DNA from 3 places in the Shewanella sp. 1311 genome. Region 1 is predicted to be linked to each of the others. Evidence: predicted binding sites of a transcription regulator. Region 1 holds the regulator's gene; each other region holds the start of a gene.
The links. Region 1 encodes FliA, which starts transcription of late flagellar genes. Its sites were predicted from a motif close to CTAAAGNTNNNNNNNNNNNNGCCGATA; they were not measured.

Region 1 (5,868 bases):
TTAACTGGTAAGGGAGTCGCAACTTTAGGTGCTGCAGTCGAAGCTGGCGTTACTGATGCAGTAGGCGCTTTTACTTCCGTTTTTGCAGGGGCCGCATTTTTACCATGGAGTTCATCGAGTAATCTTTCAAACTCATCATCAGTAATTTCATCGGCATCCACTATCGGTTGAGGCGTGGGAGCCGAAGCGACCTTTGGTTTAGCTGGCACTTCTTCCTCTGCTTTAAACTTGCCTGAACCATGCAGTTCATCAAGCAATGCCTCAAACTCATCATCAGTGATGTCATCACCCGATGCTGAAGGCGCTTTAACTGGCGCAGCTGGCTTAGCGACCACAGGTTCAGACGCCACAGCGGTAGCAGCCGCAGGGCCTTTTCCTGAGCCATGAAGCGCATCTAACAAAGCTTCAAATTCAGCATCGTTGATATCATCAATACTTGAAGATGAGCTATTACTTATCTCTGCGGGAATGTCTTGTGGGACGGGAGTTTCAACAATGGCTTCAACGACAGGCTCTGGTTCGACAACTTCTACCACCTCTGCAGACGCAACTTCAGATGGCAATGGCGCACCTGAACTCAGCATTTTAAGTCTAGACAACAGGCCTGACTCAGCGGGATCTTGTTGTTCGCCCTGCTGCGTTTGAGCAAACATGGTATTAATAGCATCAACAGCCTGCAAAATAATATCCATCAGCTCTGCGTTTACGCTGCGTTTGCCTGTGCGCAATAGATCGAAGGTATTTTCAGCCTCATGACACACATCGACCATGGGAGTTAAGCTAAGAAAGCCTGCGCCACCTTTAACGGTATGAAACCCTCGGAAAATGGCGTTTAGCAAGTTTGTGTCATCAGGATTATTTTCAAGCGCAACGAGTTGCTCTTGCAGAAGCTCTAAAATTTCACCGGCTTCGATTAAAAAGTCCTGGAGTATCTCTTCATCTACATCAAAGGCCATCAAATTGACTCCCAGTTAGAAACCCAGACTCGATAGAAGATCATCCACTTCGTCTTGACCCGTTACTACATCTTGACGAAGCTCGGCATTCATTATCGGCCCTTCCGCTTCAATATTATTTTTCTGAGCAATCTGAGTTTCAATCATAGGTTGCTCACCAAATACCGTCAGCATAGAAACCAGATTACTTTCAACTTCCATTACTAGATCAATAACACGACGGATTATTTGTCCTGTTAAGTCTTGAAAATCTTGCGCCATCAAAATTTGATTCAGCAATTCACGTAATCGAGTCGAGTCATTTGCACTACGGGACATAAGATCTTGGACATCGTGACAAAGAACCTTAAATTCGCTCAGTGCTATCTCGCGTCGCATTAATCTGTCCCAAGATGGCATGACTTTTTGAATATTAACCGTTACGGCATTGGCCAAAGGTAAACATTCTTCAACCGCATCCATGGTTTTATTTGCCGCTTGTTCAGTCATGTCAATAACGTAATTTAAACGTTGCTTGGCATCGGGAATTTCTGTATTGGCTAATTCAGAAAGACGATTATCAACTTGAAAATCCATCAGCGCACTATGAAGTTGCCGAGTTAATTTCCCTACCTCTTCGAATAATTCTCGTTGCAGTGGAGCTGCAAGCTCCCGAAATAAATCATCTGCCTGACTTTGCTCACCTGCACTTAATAATTCAACAAAGTGCTGAGCTTGCTCGAGCGTGATGAGCCCTGATGTTTGTGACTTCATAGCTCATCCTTGCTCAAGCGAGTCGTTCGAATATTTTATCTAACTTCTCTTTCAGCGTTGCAGCGGTAAAAGGCTTAACCACATATCCATTCACTCCCGCTTGAGCGGCAGCAATAATCTGTTCACGTTTTGCTTCAGCAGTTACCATTAATACGGGTAAATGCTTTAGCGAATCATCTGCGCGAATTGCTTTTAACAGATCGATCCCTTGCATGCCGGGCATATTCCAATCTGTAACAACAAAATCAAAATCCCCCTTTTGCAACATCGGCAGGGCTGTTGAGCCATCGTCTGCTTCTTGGGTGTTGTTAAACCCCAAGTCTCGCAACAAGTTCTTGATGATACGCCTCATTGTCGAAAAATCGTCAACAATGAGAATCTTCATATTCTTGTCCAAGGTTTCCTCCGGTGAGCTGACATTCTGTGCTCGATTAATAATTATACTTATGTCCAGTGCTTGAGTTTAGCTTTCAATCGCAACATTGCCTGACTTAATATCTGGCTAACCCGCGATTCACTGACTTCAAGAATGGCGCCAATCTCTTTTAAATTCAATGCTTCATCGTAGTACAGGGATAACACTAATGCATCTCTTTCAGGCAATAATTTAATTGCCTCAACCAGAGCAGAATGAAATTGGTTCTCAGCTAATGCTTCAAATGAATCATCATCGGACCGATCACTCACTGTAAGTATATCCTGAGATACGCCTAAGTCTTCTATCCCTATGATTTTTCCGACAGAAACATCGTTAAGAATATGATGGTACTCATCGAGCGTCATATCAAGTTTTTCTGCAATTTCTGTGTCGCGTGCATCACGACCCAGCGCTTGCTCTAACTCATCTATAGCGTGTGCAACCTTGCGGTTGTTACGATGAACGGAACGAGGGACCCAATCGCCGCGGCGGATTTCATCTAACATGGCCCCACGTATGCGTATGCCGGCGAAGGTTTCAAATTTCGCACCCTTGCCACCATCAAACTTGGCTGATGCTTCTAATAACCCCATCATCCCAGCTTGGAGTAAATCATCTAACTGCACGGAGGCAGGTAGTCTGGCGAGTAAATGATGCGCAATTCTTTTAACCAACGGAGCATACTGTTCAACGATCGACGATTTATTGTCTAAACAAGTATACGCAGCGGCTTTATTCACTCGTTTTTTCCTCTTGAAAATCTGGTCGTTGTACTAAACGCTCAACGAAAAACTCCAAATGCCCACCAGGTTGCTGCGGTACAGGCCAGCTTAGAATTTTATTTGCCAACCCTTGATACGCAATCGCTGCTGGTGATTTAGGATACGCTTCAACCACCAATTTTTGTTTACGAACTGATTTACGTAAGTTTTCGTCAAATGGAATTGTTGCAACCAATTCAAGGGCGACATCCAAAAATCTGTCGGTCACTTTACTGAGTTTAGCAAATAATTCCATACCTTCGCGTAAACTACGCACCATATTGGCAACTATTTTAAAACGGAACACGCCATGCTCACGGCTGAGGATTTTTATCAGGGCATAGGCATCGGTAATTGATGTGGGTTCATCACAAACAACGACCAGCACATCCTGCGATGCACGTGAGAAACTGAGCACCATATCTGAAATCCCAGCAGCAGTATCTACGACTAGAATATCAAACTGAGTCCGCATCTCACTAAATGCGCGAATTAACCCGGCATGTTGCGCTGGACTTAATTCCACCATCCCTTGTGTTCCTGAAGTGGCTGGCACTATGCCAATCCCTTTAGGGCCACGAACGATAATATCGTCAAGCTCTGCATCACCAGAGAGAACATGGGAGAGGTTACGCTCGGCACGAATACCCAGCATGACATCGACGTTTGCTAAGCCAAGGTCAGCATCAAGTACCAAGACACGCTTGCCTTTTTCGGCTAATGCCACAGCTGTATTAATGGAGACGCTGGTTTTACCAACGCCACCTTTACCACCTGTGACCGCGATTACTTTCACTTTTTCGTTATAGGGTTGATTCATCATACGTAAACCACTTGCTTGATCCAGGGTCATAAATCTACTCAAATGCACAGGCCATATTATCTGACCACGCTGTGTCTTGTAATGATTGTTGTTCTGTACTATCTAACGCTGCGAGTGCCTGCTGGGCTAAATCTAAGGTATCCGCAACTTTCATATCTTCAGGAACTCTTTGTCCATCAGTAACATAACTTAATGGTAATCCGTTTTGGATCAACACACTTAATGCCCCTGCTAACGACACAGATTCATCGAGTTTTGTGAGAACGACACCAGATAGGGGAATGCGTTTAAAATGATTGACTGCATCTTGCAGCACACGGCGCTGTCCTGTCGCAGACAGTACCAGATAACTGCGGATAGGTATCCTGCTATTTGCAGTTAAATTATCAAGTTGCTGGTAAAGACGCATATCTCGCTGTCCCATGCCAGCCGTATCTATCAATACTAGCTTGCGATTCCTAAACTGATAGAGAATTTGCTCTAATTCATTCAGATCATGAGCTTGCTTTACTGGACAGCCCATTATTTTGCCATAAGTTGCTAATTGCTCATAGGCTCCGATGCGATAATGATCTGTCGTTATCAAAGCCACATGCTCAGCACCGTGATGGGCAGCAAAACGGGCTGCTAGTTTCGCTAACGACGTGGTTTTACCCACACCCGTTGGCCCCACCAATGCCACCACGCCGCCCTGTTTAACAATATCATCACCTTGATTATCAAGCATATTAGCTAAACTTTGAGGTAAGGCTCTGACTAATTCTGCAGGCGTATAATGTTGGCTCAGCGCCGCTAATTTATTCGCAACAGCAGGGGAAAATTCAGCCTCGAGTAACTTGGCTTCGAGCATAGCACCAACGGGGTCGATGCGTTTCTTATGTTCTGTCATCAAAGAGGACACTTGATGTGTCAATAAATTACGCAATGAGGCTAACTCATCACGCATTGCCTCAATATCTGCGCTTTGTTTCTGTGATGTTTGTGGCTTCTTATCAAAAGTAGCAGGCGCTTCGCGACGCTCCACTTTTGCCGTTGCCGGCGCTTGTAAGCCCTTTGCCCATGCGGGTAACGTGGCATCCACTTGCTGATGCGACATTTGTTGATTCAAACGGCTTTGTTGCTTCTCTAGCAAGGCTTGTAATGAGTCAGCAGGTGCAGCTGGCTTAGCTCGGCTTTCAACCCGTACTGGCTGCTTAGCACCCAGGGACACAAGATCGTCACTCACGTCCATAAAGGTTGGCGCTGGCGCAGTTGCTGCGGTTTTTGCTTTCGGTTCGTCATAGTCAACGGCGGCGACAATTTCGATGCCCCCATTCACTTTCTTATTCGACATAATGACGGCATCTGAGCCGAGTGTTTCTTTCACTTGGGCCAGTGCGGCGCGCATGTCTTTGGCAAAAAATCGTTTAATCTTCACTTATGCGTCCTCTACTGGCCGACTGCAGATACGATACGTATTTGCTTCTCATCAGGTATTTCTTGATATGAAATGACTCTGAGATTAGGAATAGTATGTTTAACAAAACGTGACAGCGTCGCGCGTAACATACCTGACGTCAACAATATGGCGGGTTGTCCGACCATTTCTTGCTTCTGAGCCGCATCGGCAAGGGACTGCTGCATGCGTTCTGCAAGACCGGGTTCAATGTTAGGACCATCACCACCGGTTGCTTGCATTGACTGATGCAACATCTGTTCCAACTCTGGCGCCAAAGTTATGACAGGGATTTCGAGCTCTGGGCCTGAAATTTCCTGAACGATCATACGTTTCAACGCGATACGCACTGCAGCGGTCAAGACTTCAGTGTCATTACTCTTAGTGCCGTATTCTAACAAAGTTTGCACTATAGTACGCAAGTCTCTGACTGAAACCCCTTCATTTAATAGGTTCTGCATCACTTTTACGACATGTCCTAGTGGCATGACATCAGGAATAAAGCCATCCACCAGCTTAGGCGAGTGTTTCGCAAGCATATCCATCAGTTGTTGCACTTCTTCATATCCTAACAACTTAGCAGCATTATTGGTCAACAATTGACTAATATGGGTTGCCACAACTGTGGCGGCATCAACGACGGTATACCCTAATGTTTGGGCATGTTCACGTAATTCAGGGGCAATCCATACCGCTTCAAGACCAAAAGCTGGATCGCGCGT
Region 2 (5,868 bases), 840 kb from region 1:
TATTTGAAACCATTCAAGGTGAAGGTGTCTTTACCGGAGTGCCCGCCATATTTGTCCGCCTGCAAGGTTGTCCCGTGGGATGCGCTTGGTGCGATACGAAACAGACATGGGATGTGCTTGAAGTGAATAAAGTGACGCCAGAGCAAGTCATTACCGTAGACGGCACTATTGGGCGCTGGGCAGATCATACGGCGCAAAGTCTTATCGCAGCTTTTCATGCTAAAGGTTTTACTGCGCGCCATATAGTGATCACCGGCGGCGAGCCTTGTATGTACGATTTACGCGAATTAACTGAAACCTTGCGCAACCAAGGCTTTGCTACCCAAATCGAAACCAGTGGCACCTTCGACATCAATTGTGCCGATGACACTTGGGTGACGGTATCGCCCAAGTTGAACATGAAAGGTGGCTATAAGGTATTAGCGCAGGCGCTGAACCGTGCCAATGAGATTAAGCATCCTATCGCCACTGAAAATCACATTGCTGAATTGGATGAGTTACTGCAAGACATCGATATTTCAGCGAAAACGATTTGCCTGCAGCCGATTAGCCAAAAGCCCAGAGCGACTGAACTGGCGATGAAGGTGTGTATTGCCCGTAATTGGCGTTTATCGATCCAAACCCATAAGTATTTGAATATTGATTAATGCCCATGGGTTACTCTACCAACGATAAAAAAACGCCTCACAACAGTGGGGCGTTTTTTATGGCTGACGTTTAGCGGTGGACTTTAAAGCCGTCGACTCAAGGTAAAGTATTTAATCGAGTCGGTTAATCAAGCACACTTATTAAAGGCGCTTAGTCGTACGGGCTTAGTCATACGGGCTTAATCAAGCTCGCTTAGCTGACCAAAATGATTGAATGCTGCGAGTTGGCGCTGATAGGGCGCAATATCGCCGATGTTAGCCGCAATCCAGTCTGCATCGTAATAGGTATCGAGGTAACGCTCACCCGAATCACAAATTAGGGTCACGATTGAGCCTTGTTCTTCGCGCGCTTGCATTTGTACGGCAAGTTGCAATGCACCGTACAGGTTAGTGCCCGTCGATGCGCCGGTTTTACGGCCAATCAGTTGTTCTAACCAATGAATTGTCGCTACGGAAGCCGCGTCGGGGATTTGCAGCATAGAATCCACAACGCCAGGAATAAACGATGGCTCGACTCTTGGTCGACCTATGCCTTCAATTTTACTGCCATTGCAACAGGTTAAGCTGGCATCGCCGCTCTGATAAAAATCAAAAAATACCGAGTTTTGCGGATCAACTACGCAAAGCTGGGTCGCCAACCTTTGATAGCGGATGTAGCGGCCTATGGTCGCCGATGTGCCGCCTGTACCCGGACTCATCACTATCCAACGCGGGATTGTGTGTGGCTCGCGTTCCATCTGATTGAAAATAGAATTGGCAATATTGTTATTGCCGCGCCAGTCTGTTGCGCGCTCGGCGTAGGTGAATTGATCCATGTAATGGCCGCCCAGCTCTGCGGCTAGGCGCGCCGATTCGGCGTAAATCTCACTGGAATGGTCGACAAAATGACATTGGCCGCCATAGAAAGTGATCTGTTCAATCTTCTTTTTAGCCGTGCTTTTAGGCATCACGGCAATAAAAGGTAAACCGAGTAAGCGGGCAAAATAGGCTTCAGAAATCGCTGTGCTGCCCGATGAGGATTCGATAATGGGCGTACCTTGCTTAATCCAGCCGTTACACAGGGCATAGAGGAAGAGTGAGCGGGCGAGGCGATGCTTTAAGCTGCCTGTCGGGTGGGTACTTTCATCTTTAAGATAAATATCTATGCCATCGAGCATAGGTAATTCAAGCTTAATCAAATGGGTATCGGCGCTGCGCTGAAAATCCGCTTCAATCTTGCCTATCGCATGGGCTTCCCACGTTGGGCAGAGTCTGTGAGCGCTGTGTGAGTCCACTGGCGGTTGAATTGTGTTAGATATCATCATAGTCACTTCGAAAGGGATCATTTTTAGAGCATATCACAGGGACGGGCAAAGCGGTTTTATTGGATCTGCTTGGCGTTACTCGCTTGGGGGCATTAGCTTGAAGTCGCGCGAGGCGTGATTGATGTTAAAGACAAATATTGCGAACTAAAAAGATGGCTTCAAATAGAAGTGCAGTTTAATACAAAGAATGTAATTAGAACAAAATGAATAGATGAAGCTATGGCAGATAAAACTGGAATAGACAAAACGGAAGTTGAACAAGAGCGGTATATACAATGAAAGAAATGGTGGAGGGAGAAGGATTCGAACCTTCGAAGGCTGAGCCGTCAGATTTACAGTCTGATCCCTTTGGCCACTCGGGAACCCCTCCACAAACTTTCTTTACTTTTAAAACTCAACCAAACATTGGCCATGTTTGGTACTTGAAAATGATTATCTGCGTTAGAGATAAAGATGGTGGAGGGAGAAGGATTCGAACCTTCGAAGGCTGAGCCGTCAGATTTACAGTCTGATCCCTTTGGCCACTCGGGAACCCCTCCACGAATACCTTTAACGCTTTTGTAAAACTCTACATCATTTTCGAACAACACTCACAAACTTACAGTGCAAATGGTGGAGGGAGAAGGATTCGAACCTTCGAAGGCTGAGCCGTCAGATTTACAGTCTGATCCCTTTGGCCACTCGGGAACCCCTCCTCAATTGCGGCCGCCATAGTAGTCAGAAACCTTTTGCATGTAAATACCCAATTTAAAAATTTTCCTAAAGTTATGCATCAAATGGTCGATTAACTAACAACGAATTGTTTTGACGATGTTTTTTTATGCAAATTGATGTTCCTTTAGTCAACGAAGCCCAAATTGGCACCCGCTTAAACGCGGCGATAGAAAACGACAGACGGGGCGAATTCGCCCTGTTGCTGTCGTTACTGTCGGTTGACGCACGGGACATGGCGCAATTTCAATGGCAAAACGAGCTTGATATGGCGCAAAAATTACAGCGTCAGTTCGAATTACCACCGCAGCAAAGCTTAATGGCGGATTTATCTTGTGCCGAACCTGTAGTCGATAACAGCAGTATTTTTATGGCCCAAGGTCCGCGGGCATTTCAATTACAGCAGGCACTGCGACCGGAAGCCTTAGTGATCCGAGGCTGTGAGAGCGTAGCAATGGCCGAGGCCCTGAGTAACTGTGATCATGTCACCCAGCTCAGGCAAAGGGGCCAACTCAGCGCGCCTAAGGTTGAAATCATGCATTTTGCCGATCAATTGGCAATCCAACGTAATCTGGTGCCTCTGCTCGCTTCTGCCTAGTTACCAACTCCTGCAAGTGTTCTTTAAAACGCGTGTTCTGCTATAGCAATAGCAATAGCAATAGCAATAGCAATTGCGTCAATCTGCGCCATTTCAGTAAATAAGCGTGAGCTAAAGCCAGTTATCTTGAGGCTTAATTACCTATAATTCTGATTAACCTATCGAGTTAGCCACTTACCGCGCAAATAAATTAGCGAGCATAGTTTAGTGATGCCGTTAATCAGTCGCTTTATAAATAAGGAATACAGATGAAAGGCATAATAGAAGCACAAAATCCGGCAGTGAATGATACTTGCACCGATTGTGGCAGTTTTGTCGATATCGGCGCCGTCATTGATGAACACGATACCTTATTGACGTTAAATTTTGTTGGCGATAGCGCGCAAACAGATGCAGAAAGTATGGCGAGCCGTGCCCAAGCTCGATTTGCTGAAGTGCAAACTGAGTTTGTGACCACGGCTGCGGGTATCGATTTACTGCTGACCTTTGGTGTGAGCGCCGAGAAAATGATTTTCCAATTGGAAAACGGTTTATAAGTTTTTGTGCAGCACTTTTAGCGGATAGATTTTAGCGGATAGAATTCGAACTTAATCGTTTTAACTGTCTAAAAATGCTGCAGTTGTTAACTGAATTGTAATAAATTGTGCCACATGTTGCTGCACTTACAATAGATAGTGTAATCTGCCTCCAAATAAGAATAATTCAATCAGCTTAATTGCACATTTCAAGGTACGTTTGCGCGTAGCAAAGACCTTTAGCCCAACACGAAGTTTTGTAGGGAATCAGCGTGAAGCGACGTCAGCATCAGCATTTATTGGAGTCTTTGGTTCAGTCAACTGCAAAACAGCAGGGCGATTTCACCAAGACAGCAGAGTTAGCCACAGAGTTGTTGTGCCAGAATTTAACGGTTTCTTTGGTGTCAGTGTGGACGTTCTCAGCTGATCAACAAACCCAAACACTCGTTGCACAATTTGGTTCTATGATGTTGCAAGACATTCATAGGCCTAAACTATTACAAGCTTGTCCCCGTTATGTGCACGAGCTTAAAACCCTGCGCCATATCGATGCTGGCAATACGCTGACCGATCCCCGTTTAAGTGAATTGGCAGAGTGCTATTTTATCCCGCGGCACATCAATTCGAGTCTCGACATCGCCATTCGCATCAATGGTCGTCTGGAAGGTGTGCTCTGCATCGAGCGGGCGCAATTTACTCCCCATTGGCACGATAGCGAAATCCACCTCGCGTGCCAGATGGCAGATCAATTAGCCCTGACCTTAGCGACAAAACACAGCTACGACAAAGAAGAAAGACTGAGCTTGTTTCGCTGTGCGACGGAGCAATCGCGGCAGATCAGTATGCTCATTAATTTGCATACTGAAAAAGTCGAGTATGTGAATCAGGCGCACAGTGAAATCACTGGCATGCCCCGTGAGCAGATAATCGGCGCAAATATCCGTGAATTGGCTTTTTTTAAGCAGCATGCCCAATTAGCCGAGCAAACCCTAGCGCAAATTTTTAGGGGCGAAATTGCCAAAGGCGAAGTGCAGTTTAGTCGTGCCGATGGCAGCCGCTATTGGCTGACATACGTGCTGAGTCAATTTATTACCGATCGCGGCAATCATTATGCCTTGGTCTCGTGTGAAGAAAATACCGATGAGCACAACTACAAGTTAGAGCTTGAACGCCTCGCTTGGCGCTGTGGATTAACGGGGCTACATAACCGCACCCACTTTAATCGAGTGCTTGAACGTACCAATAAGGGACTGTTGTTATTAGTCGATCTGGTTGGATTTAAACGGTTTAACGATACCTATGGTCATGAGAATGGCGATAGCTTATTGATTGAAATCGCCCGCCGTTTGAAACATTTCTCCGAGATCAATAAAGCCACCGAAATTGCCCGCGTCGGTAGCGATGAATTTGCCGTGCTGCTGACCGATGATAACGCGGTATACGATCTCGATTATTTTAGTACGCGTCTGTATCAGCATCTGGCTATGCCTATCTTAATCGGTCGCGAACAAGTCGAGCCCAAGCCTGCCTTAGCTGTGGTTGATATCGCCTCGGTGGCGAGTTTGTTTGCCCCGTTAACCTGTGCCGATATTGCTGTGCAGTATGCTAAAAAGAAAAAAGGCACAGCAATCCAAGTGTTTAACAGCACTTTATTGAGCGCATTTAAAGAAGATGCACAGATAGAGCGTGATTTACACAGTGCCATCCGTGGCCGTCAGTTTGAGCTTTATTATCAGCCACTGAGGGATTTAGAGCAGAATACCTACATAGGTGCTGAAGCTTTAATCCGTTGGCATCACCCTAAAAGAGGCGTGTTATTCCCCGCGTCTTTTATCGACATTGCCGAGCAATCGGGGATGATTAATTCCATCGGCAGCTGGGTGTTAGAGGCCGCATGTCGCCAGCTAAACCTATGGCAACACCATAATGCGGACATGACGATGCACGTGAATGTGTCGGCCCGTCAGTTTTTCAGTGGCAATTTATTCGAGCAGGTCTGGCAGCTATTAACTCGCTATCGATTGAAACCTAATACGTTAATTTTAGAGATCACTGAAACTGAGTTGATGGGCGACATTCGCCATGCGACCTTG
Region 3 (5,868 bases), 2.0 Mb from region 1:
GGCGCCATGATCACCATGTTGGGGATGCAACGCATAAAGCTTAAATCGAATGCACCTTGGTGAGTTGGACCATCGGCACCGACAATACCGCCGCGATCGATAGCGAACAATACCGGTAATTGCTGTAGTGCCACATCATGAATAAGTTGATCGTAGGCGCGTTGCAGGAAGGTCGAGTAAATCGCCACCACAGGCTTAAAGCCTTCACAGGCAAAACCAGCGGCTAAAGTCACTGCATGCTGCTCGGCAATCGCCGCATCGAAATATTGTTTCGGGAAACGCTGGGAGAACTCCACCATGCCCGAGCCTTCGCGCATCGCAGGAGTTATGGCTAATACTTTCTCATCTTGCTCAGCGATGTCGCACAACCATTTACCGAAGACTTGGGAAAAGGTCGGTAAACCGGGTTTGGTGGCCGGCTTTTTAAACAGCGACGGGTCAAACTTAGGTACGGCATGCCAACCGATAGGATCTTTTTCAGCAGGTTCATAACCACGACCTTTTTTGGTCATGATGTGCAGCACCTGTGGACCTTTCAGATTGCGCATATTACGCATAGTCTCGACCAGAGCATCAACATCGTGGCCATCGATAGGACCGATATAGTTGAAACCTAACTCCTCAAATAGCGTGCCAGGAACGACCATGCCCTTGAGGTGTTCCTCAGTGCGTTTGGCCATTTCTTTGATGACGGGCATGCCTTTCAATACTTTCTTGCCGCCTTCGCGCAGCGTAGTGTAGAAACGGCCTGACATCAGTTGGGCTAAATGGTTATTGAGGGCGCCGACATTTTCAGAGATCGACATTTCGTTGTCGTTCAGTACCACGAGCATGTCATTGTGTAAGTCGCCTGCGTGGTTCATTGCTTCAAACACCATACCACCAGTCATGGCGCCATCACCGATCACGGCAACGACTTTACGACCCGCTTGTTCTTTTTCTGCGGCAATCGCCATCGCCAGTGCGGCGCTGATAGACGTGCCTGAATGCCCAACGCTGAAAGTGTCGTATTCACTTTCTTCACGCCATGGGAAAGGATGCAAGCCATCTTTTTGGCGAATGGTGTGCATCTTGTCACGACGACCCGTGAGAATTTTGTGGGGATAAGCCTGATGGCCCACATCCCAAATCAGCCGATCAAAAGGGGTGTTGTAGACATAGTGCAACGCAACAGTGAGTTCCACTGTGCCGAGCCCAGAGGCAAAATGTCCGCTGGACATGCCAACAGACTTAAGAAGGAACTCGCGCAGTTCGTCGGCTACTTGTGGTAAAAGTGCCTGAGGAAGCTGGCGGAGTTCATTGGGGGTGTTGGCCTGCGCCAACACGGGAAACTGAGAAATGTCCAAACTCATAGCGAGATACTTCGACTCTTATTATATTCTTCGCTCAATGATATAGCGGGCGAAGTCTGCAATTAACTGGCTATTGTATGGCAATTTAGCCAGCGCTGATAGTGCCTCTTGGATCAGTTGTTTGGCGGTGTCTTGTGCACCTTGTAGTCCAAGTAGTTGTGGAAACGTACTCTTATTCGATTCAGTATCAGAGCCTTGCGGCTTACCGAGTTCTTCGGTGGTGGCTACGATGTCGAGGATATCGTCTTGTACTTGAAAGGCGAGTCCGACCGCATGGGCAAAATCCATCATAGCAGCATACTGATCTTTTGGCGCGTTCGCGGCGATTAACGCTAACTCAACGGCGCAGCTGATAAGGGCGCCCGTTTTCATATTATGTAACTGAGTTAATGCTTTAAGATCAATATGTTTATCTGTTGAGGCTAAGTCTATCGCTTGGCCGCCACACATGCCACGATAACCTGAGGCTTTTGCTAATACTCTGACCATAGCGATATGTTGCTCGCTGCTGATCCCTGGTACCGCTTCGGTGACAATTTCAAAGGCTAAGGTCTGCAGTGCATCCCCAGCTAAAATGGCGGTCGCTTCATCAAACGCGATATGCACTGTGGGCTGACCACGGCGCAGCTCATCATCATCCATGGCGGGTAAATCGTCGTGGATCAATGAATAAGCATGGATACATTCAATGGCTGCGGCGCAAGCATCTAATTTTTCGAGCTCGACCCCAAACATGCGTCCGACACTGTATACAAGGAAAGGTCGAATGCGTTTGCCACCCAATAAGGTGCCGTAAGTCATGGCAGCTTTTAATTGGGGAGCGGTATCTTCAAGCGTACTAAAACGCTGTTTTAATTGATTATCAACCCGTTGTTGAAATTCTTGAATGGCACTGACTAACACGCTTATTCGCCCTCAACGGCATAGGGGGATAGGGGCGCATTTTCATCTTGTTTCAGTAAAATGGCCACTTTTTGTTGGGCTTGTTCGAGTTTTGCTTGGCTATTTCGAACCAGATTGATGCCACGTTCAAATTGTTTTAACGCGTCATCGAGGGAGATATCGCCTTGTTCTAGATCGGCAACAATGCGCTCGAGTTCGCCAAGGGATTCTTCAAAACTGAGATTTTCGGGTTTCTTCGCCACGTTTATGCTTCCTTTGATTTAGCGGACACAAGGTATATCAGGGCGGCTTTAGGGTCAAATTCAGACTAAAGATATTTGCTCAATAGCACGCTTTGTTACTGAAATTTTTTCAGAAAATATAAATTGTCGCTAAACTTGCTTAGTGTGTGTCCGATAACTGACAATAGTATCATCATTTGTATGGTAATTTTTAACTGGATAGACAAGGCTCGCATGTGTGTCGGTGGGATTATCTTACTCAGTGGAACAACTGAGTGTTATTGCTTACCTAGGGTAAGTATTATGTCGTTTATTACGAAAATTGAGGAGCCGTTGTGGATTTAGCAACAGTAATTGGAATTGTGGGTGCCTTTGGTTTTATCCTCGGGGCAATGGCCACCAGCGGCGGTTTAATGATTTTCGTTGATGTACCCTCGATTCTTATTGTTTTCGGTGGGTCCTTCTTCGTGGTGATGATGAAGTTCAATCTTAAACAGTTTTTTAGCGCGGTAAAAATCGCCGCCAAAGCGTTTATTTTTAAGATTGATAAGCCAGAAGATTTGATTGAACAGTCCGTGACTATGGCTGATGCCGCCCGTAAAGGCGGTTTTTTAGCCTTAGAAGAAGCGCAGATTACTAACAGCTTTATGCAAAAAGCCGTCGACATGCTTGTGGATGGTCACGATGGTGAAGTGGTTCGCGCTGCCTTAGAGAAGGATATTGCGCTGACCGAAGAGCGCCATCGTACTGGGATCGGTATTTTTAGAGCGTTTGGTGACGTCGGTCCGGCAATGGGCATGATAGGTACGCTGGTGGGTCTTGTGGCCATGCTGTCAAACATGTCAGATCCTAAATCCATCGGCCCCTCGATGGCGGTGGCCTTGTTAACCACCTTATACGGCGCTATGGTTGCTAACATGGTTTGTCTTCCTATCGCGGATAAGTTAACGCTTAGGATGGGCGAAGAAATGCTGAACCGTAACTTGATTATGGATGCGGTATTGGCGATTCAAGACGGACAAAACCCACGGGTGATTGAAGGCTTCTTGAAAAATTATCTGGCTGAGAAAAATCGCAAAATAGATACAACGGACGGAGAGTAGCCCATGGCTAAGGCTAAGTGCAACTGTCCACCGGCCGGAGCACCGATGTGGTTGGCGACCTTTGCTGACTTGATGTCGCTGTTGATGTGTTTCTTCGTGTTGTTATTATCATTTTCCGAAATGGACGTAATGAAGTTTAAGCAGATCGCGGGCTCAATGAAGTATGCCTTTGGTGTGCAAAATAAGGTGGAAGTTAAAGATATCCCGAAAGGGACGTCTGTTATTGCCTTAGAATTTAGACCAGGACGTCCCGATCCCACGCCGATTGAAATTATCAACCAGCAAACCAATGAAATGACGGAACCTGTATTGGATTACCAAGCGGGTGAAGACGACAGTGCTGGTGGCGTTCAGCAGCAAAGTGGTTCTCAGCGTGGTGGTGAAGCCACTGCAACGGCGCAGGAAGTGGCGGATGCGGTTAAAGCCGAAGCGGCGGCTGCACAGGATAAGATCAATCAAGAAGTGAAGAAGATGGCACAGGAGCTCAATAAAGAGATCACCGATGGTGCGATTGAAATTGAGTCCTTAGGTCAACAAATTATTATCCGTATCCGTGAGAAGGGGGCATTTGCCTCTGGTTCAGGCTTCCTTCAACCACGATTCAAACCTGTGGTGCGCTCTGTTGGCGAACTGCTAAAAGATGTGCCGGGGATTATTACGGTATCGGGTTACACGGATGATATGCAAATCAGCGATGAGCTTTATAGCTCTAACTGGGATTTATCCAGTAAACGCGCTGTGGCTGTGGCCCACGAGTTAGTGCAGGTTAAAGGCTTTGATTCTAAACGGATGAAAGTGGTTGGCATGGCGTCTAACAACCCGATAGTGCCTAACGACTCACCAGAGAATCGTGCCCGTAACCGCAGGGTGGAAATTGCCATTGAGCAAGGTAAAGCGAAGGAATCTGATGAAATTCAGGTTGGTAATTCGCCTTAGGTAGTTTGGTACTCACTGAATCTAAAGCCGCAATCCTGTTGCGGCTTTTTTATTGGGCTAAGGTGGACTTTTCATTTTTTGCTAACGCTTTGTGCATCAAAGCGCTGTGGTTGGTTTAAATCCATTTGGGCTTTACGCCAATCGCAGAGAGTGTGTAATCCCTAAGCTTCCGTCAACCTTACCTCCACGACTTATCTCAAATAATTCATCTCAAATAACTCATTTCAAACAGAGCAATTTTAACTAAGTGAATAGGCTTCAATGACATTATCCCGACCGAATTTGCTTAAAAATCCCGCCGTGATTTAATCACTAATACGCCATTAATACGCCATTAATACGGCATTAATCCGCCATGAATGTGGCTTGTGTGGCTGTTTGCGATGCGCGCTGAAACTCGCATTTTTAGGTCGCTTGGGTATATAATCCCCCGATTATTCTTTTAACCAATTTTGCTGTTTTAAAATTGCCCGCGGAAATCCCATGAAGTTTATTGTAAAGCTGTACCCAGAAATCATGATGAAGAGCAAACCCGTAAGGATGCGCTTCACCAAAATGCTCGAAACCAACATACGTAATGTGCTCAAAAAAGTCGACGAAGACGCTAAAGTTCAACGTCAATGGGACCGCATTATGGTAATGGTGCCAAAGGATAAGCCTGAATTGGCACAAGCCTTCGGTGAGCGTCTGGCGTGTATTCCTGGCATTGCACACGTAGTGCAAGTGGATGAGTACAGCTTTGAATCTGTGGACGATATTTATCAGCAAGTCTTGCCTGTTTATCGTGACCAACTCGCGGGTAAAACCTTCTGCGTGCGAGTGAAGCGCACTGGCGATCACGATTTTAATTCTATCGAAGTGGAGCGTTACGTCGGCGGCGGTTTAAATCAGTTTACCGATGCTTTAGGTGTGCGTTTAAAGAATCCCGATATTACCGTTAACCTTGAAATTGAACGCGATAATCTTTACATGGTCACTAAGCGCATTGAAGGCTTAGGCGGTTTCCCTATGGCGACACAGGAAGATGTGTTGTCCTTGATTTCTGGTGGTTTTGACTCTGGTGTGTCTAGCTATCAATTTATCAAAAAAGGGGCGCGTACCCATTATTGCTTCTTTAATCTGGGCGGCGCGCAGCATGAAATTGGCGTGAAGCAAGTGGCTTACCATTTGTGGAAAACCTACGGCGAATCCCACAAGGTGAAGTTTATCTCTGTACCTTTTGAGCCTGTGGTCGCTGAGATTTTAGAGCGTATCGATAATGGCCAAATGGGCGTTGTGCTCAAGCGTATGATGATGCGCACTGCGGCGCGTATTGCCGACCGTATGGGCATTCAAGCCTTGGTGACCGGTGAA

Region 2: AC5YB3_RS00600 (VC2046/SO_2500 family protein) is a predicted target of FliA. The motif match lies at 2,711-2,737, and genes of this name have one in related genera.
Region 3: pomA (flagellar motor protein PomA) is a predicted target of FliA. The motif match lies at 2,627-2,653, and genes of this name have one in related genera.

Annotation. Positions count from the first base shown of each region.
Region 1 covers NZ_CM181686.1:949,214-955,081, forward strand. The annotation lists gene AC5YB3_RS04250 (chemotaxis protein CheA) at 1-956, opposite strand, end outside; gene AC5YB3_RS04255 (protein phosphatase CheZ) at 972-1,709, opposite strand; gene cheY (chemotaxis response regulator CheY) at 1,723-2,106, opposite strand; gene AC5YB3_RS04265 (RNA polymerase sigma factor FliA) at 2,154-2,867, opposite strand; gene AC5YB3_RS04270 (MinD/ParA family protein) at 2,860-3,741, opposite strand; gene flhF (flagellar biosynthesis GTPase FlhF) at 3,746-5,128, opposite strand; gene flhA (flagellar biosynthesis protein FlhA) at 5,140-5,868, opposite strand, start outside.
Region 2 covers NZ_CM181686.1:109,248-115,115, reverse strand. The annotation lists gene queE (7-carboxy-7-deazaguanine synthase QueE) at 1-647, shown strand, start outside; gene AC5YB3_RS00620 (PLP-dependent cysteine synthase family protein) at 827-1,972, opposite strand; tRNA gene AC5YB3_RS00615 (tRNA-Tyr) at 2,237-2,321, opposite strand; tRNA gene AC5YB3_RS00610 (tRNA-Tyr) at 2,406-2,490, opposite strand; tRNA gene AC5YB3_RS00605 (tRNA-Tyr) at 2,562-2,646, opposite strand; gene AC5YB3_RS00600 (VC2046/SO_2500 family protein) at 2,772-3,260, shown strand; gene AC5YB3_RS00595 (DUF406 family protein) at 3,509-3,796, shown strand; gene AC5YB3_RS00590 (putative bifunctional diguanylate cyclase/phosphodiesterase) at 4,048-5,868, shown strand, end outside.
Region 3 covers NZ_CM181686.1:4,163,076-4,168,943, forward strand. The annotation lists gene dxs (1-deoxy-D-xylulose-5-phosphate synthase) at 1-1,352, opposite strand, end outside; gene ispA ((2E,6E)-farnesyl diphosphate synthase) at 1,374-2,255, opposite strand; gene xseB (exodeoxyribonuclease VII small subunit) at 2,258-2,497, opposite strand; gene pomA (flagellar motor protein PomA) at 2,812-3,579, shown strand; gene AC5YB3_RS18390 (flagellar motor protein MotB) at 3,583-4,515, shown strand; gene thiI (tRNA uracil 4-sulfurtransferase ThiI) at 4,999-5,868, shown strand, end outside.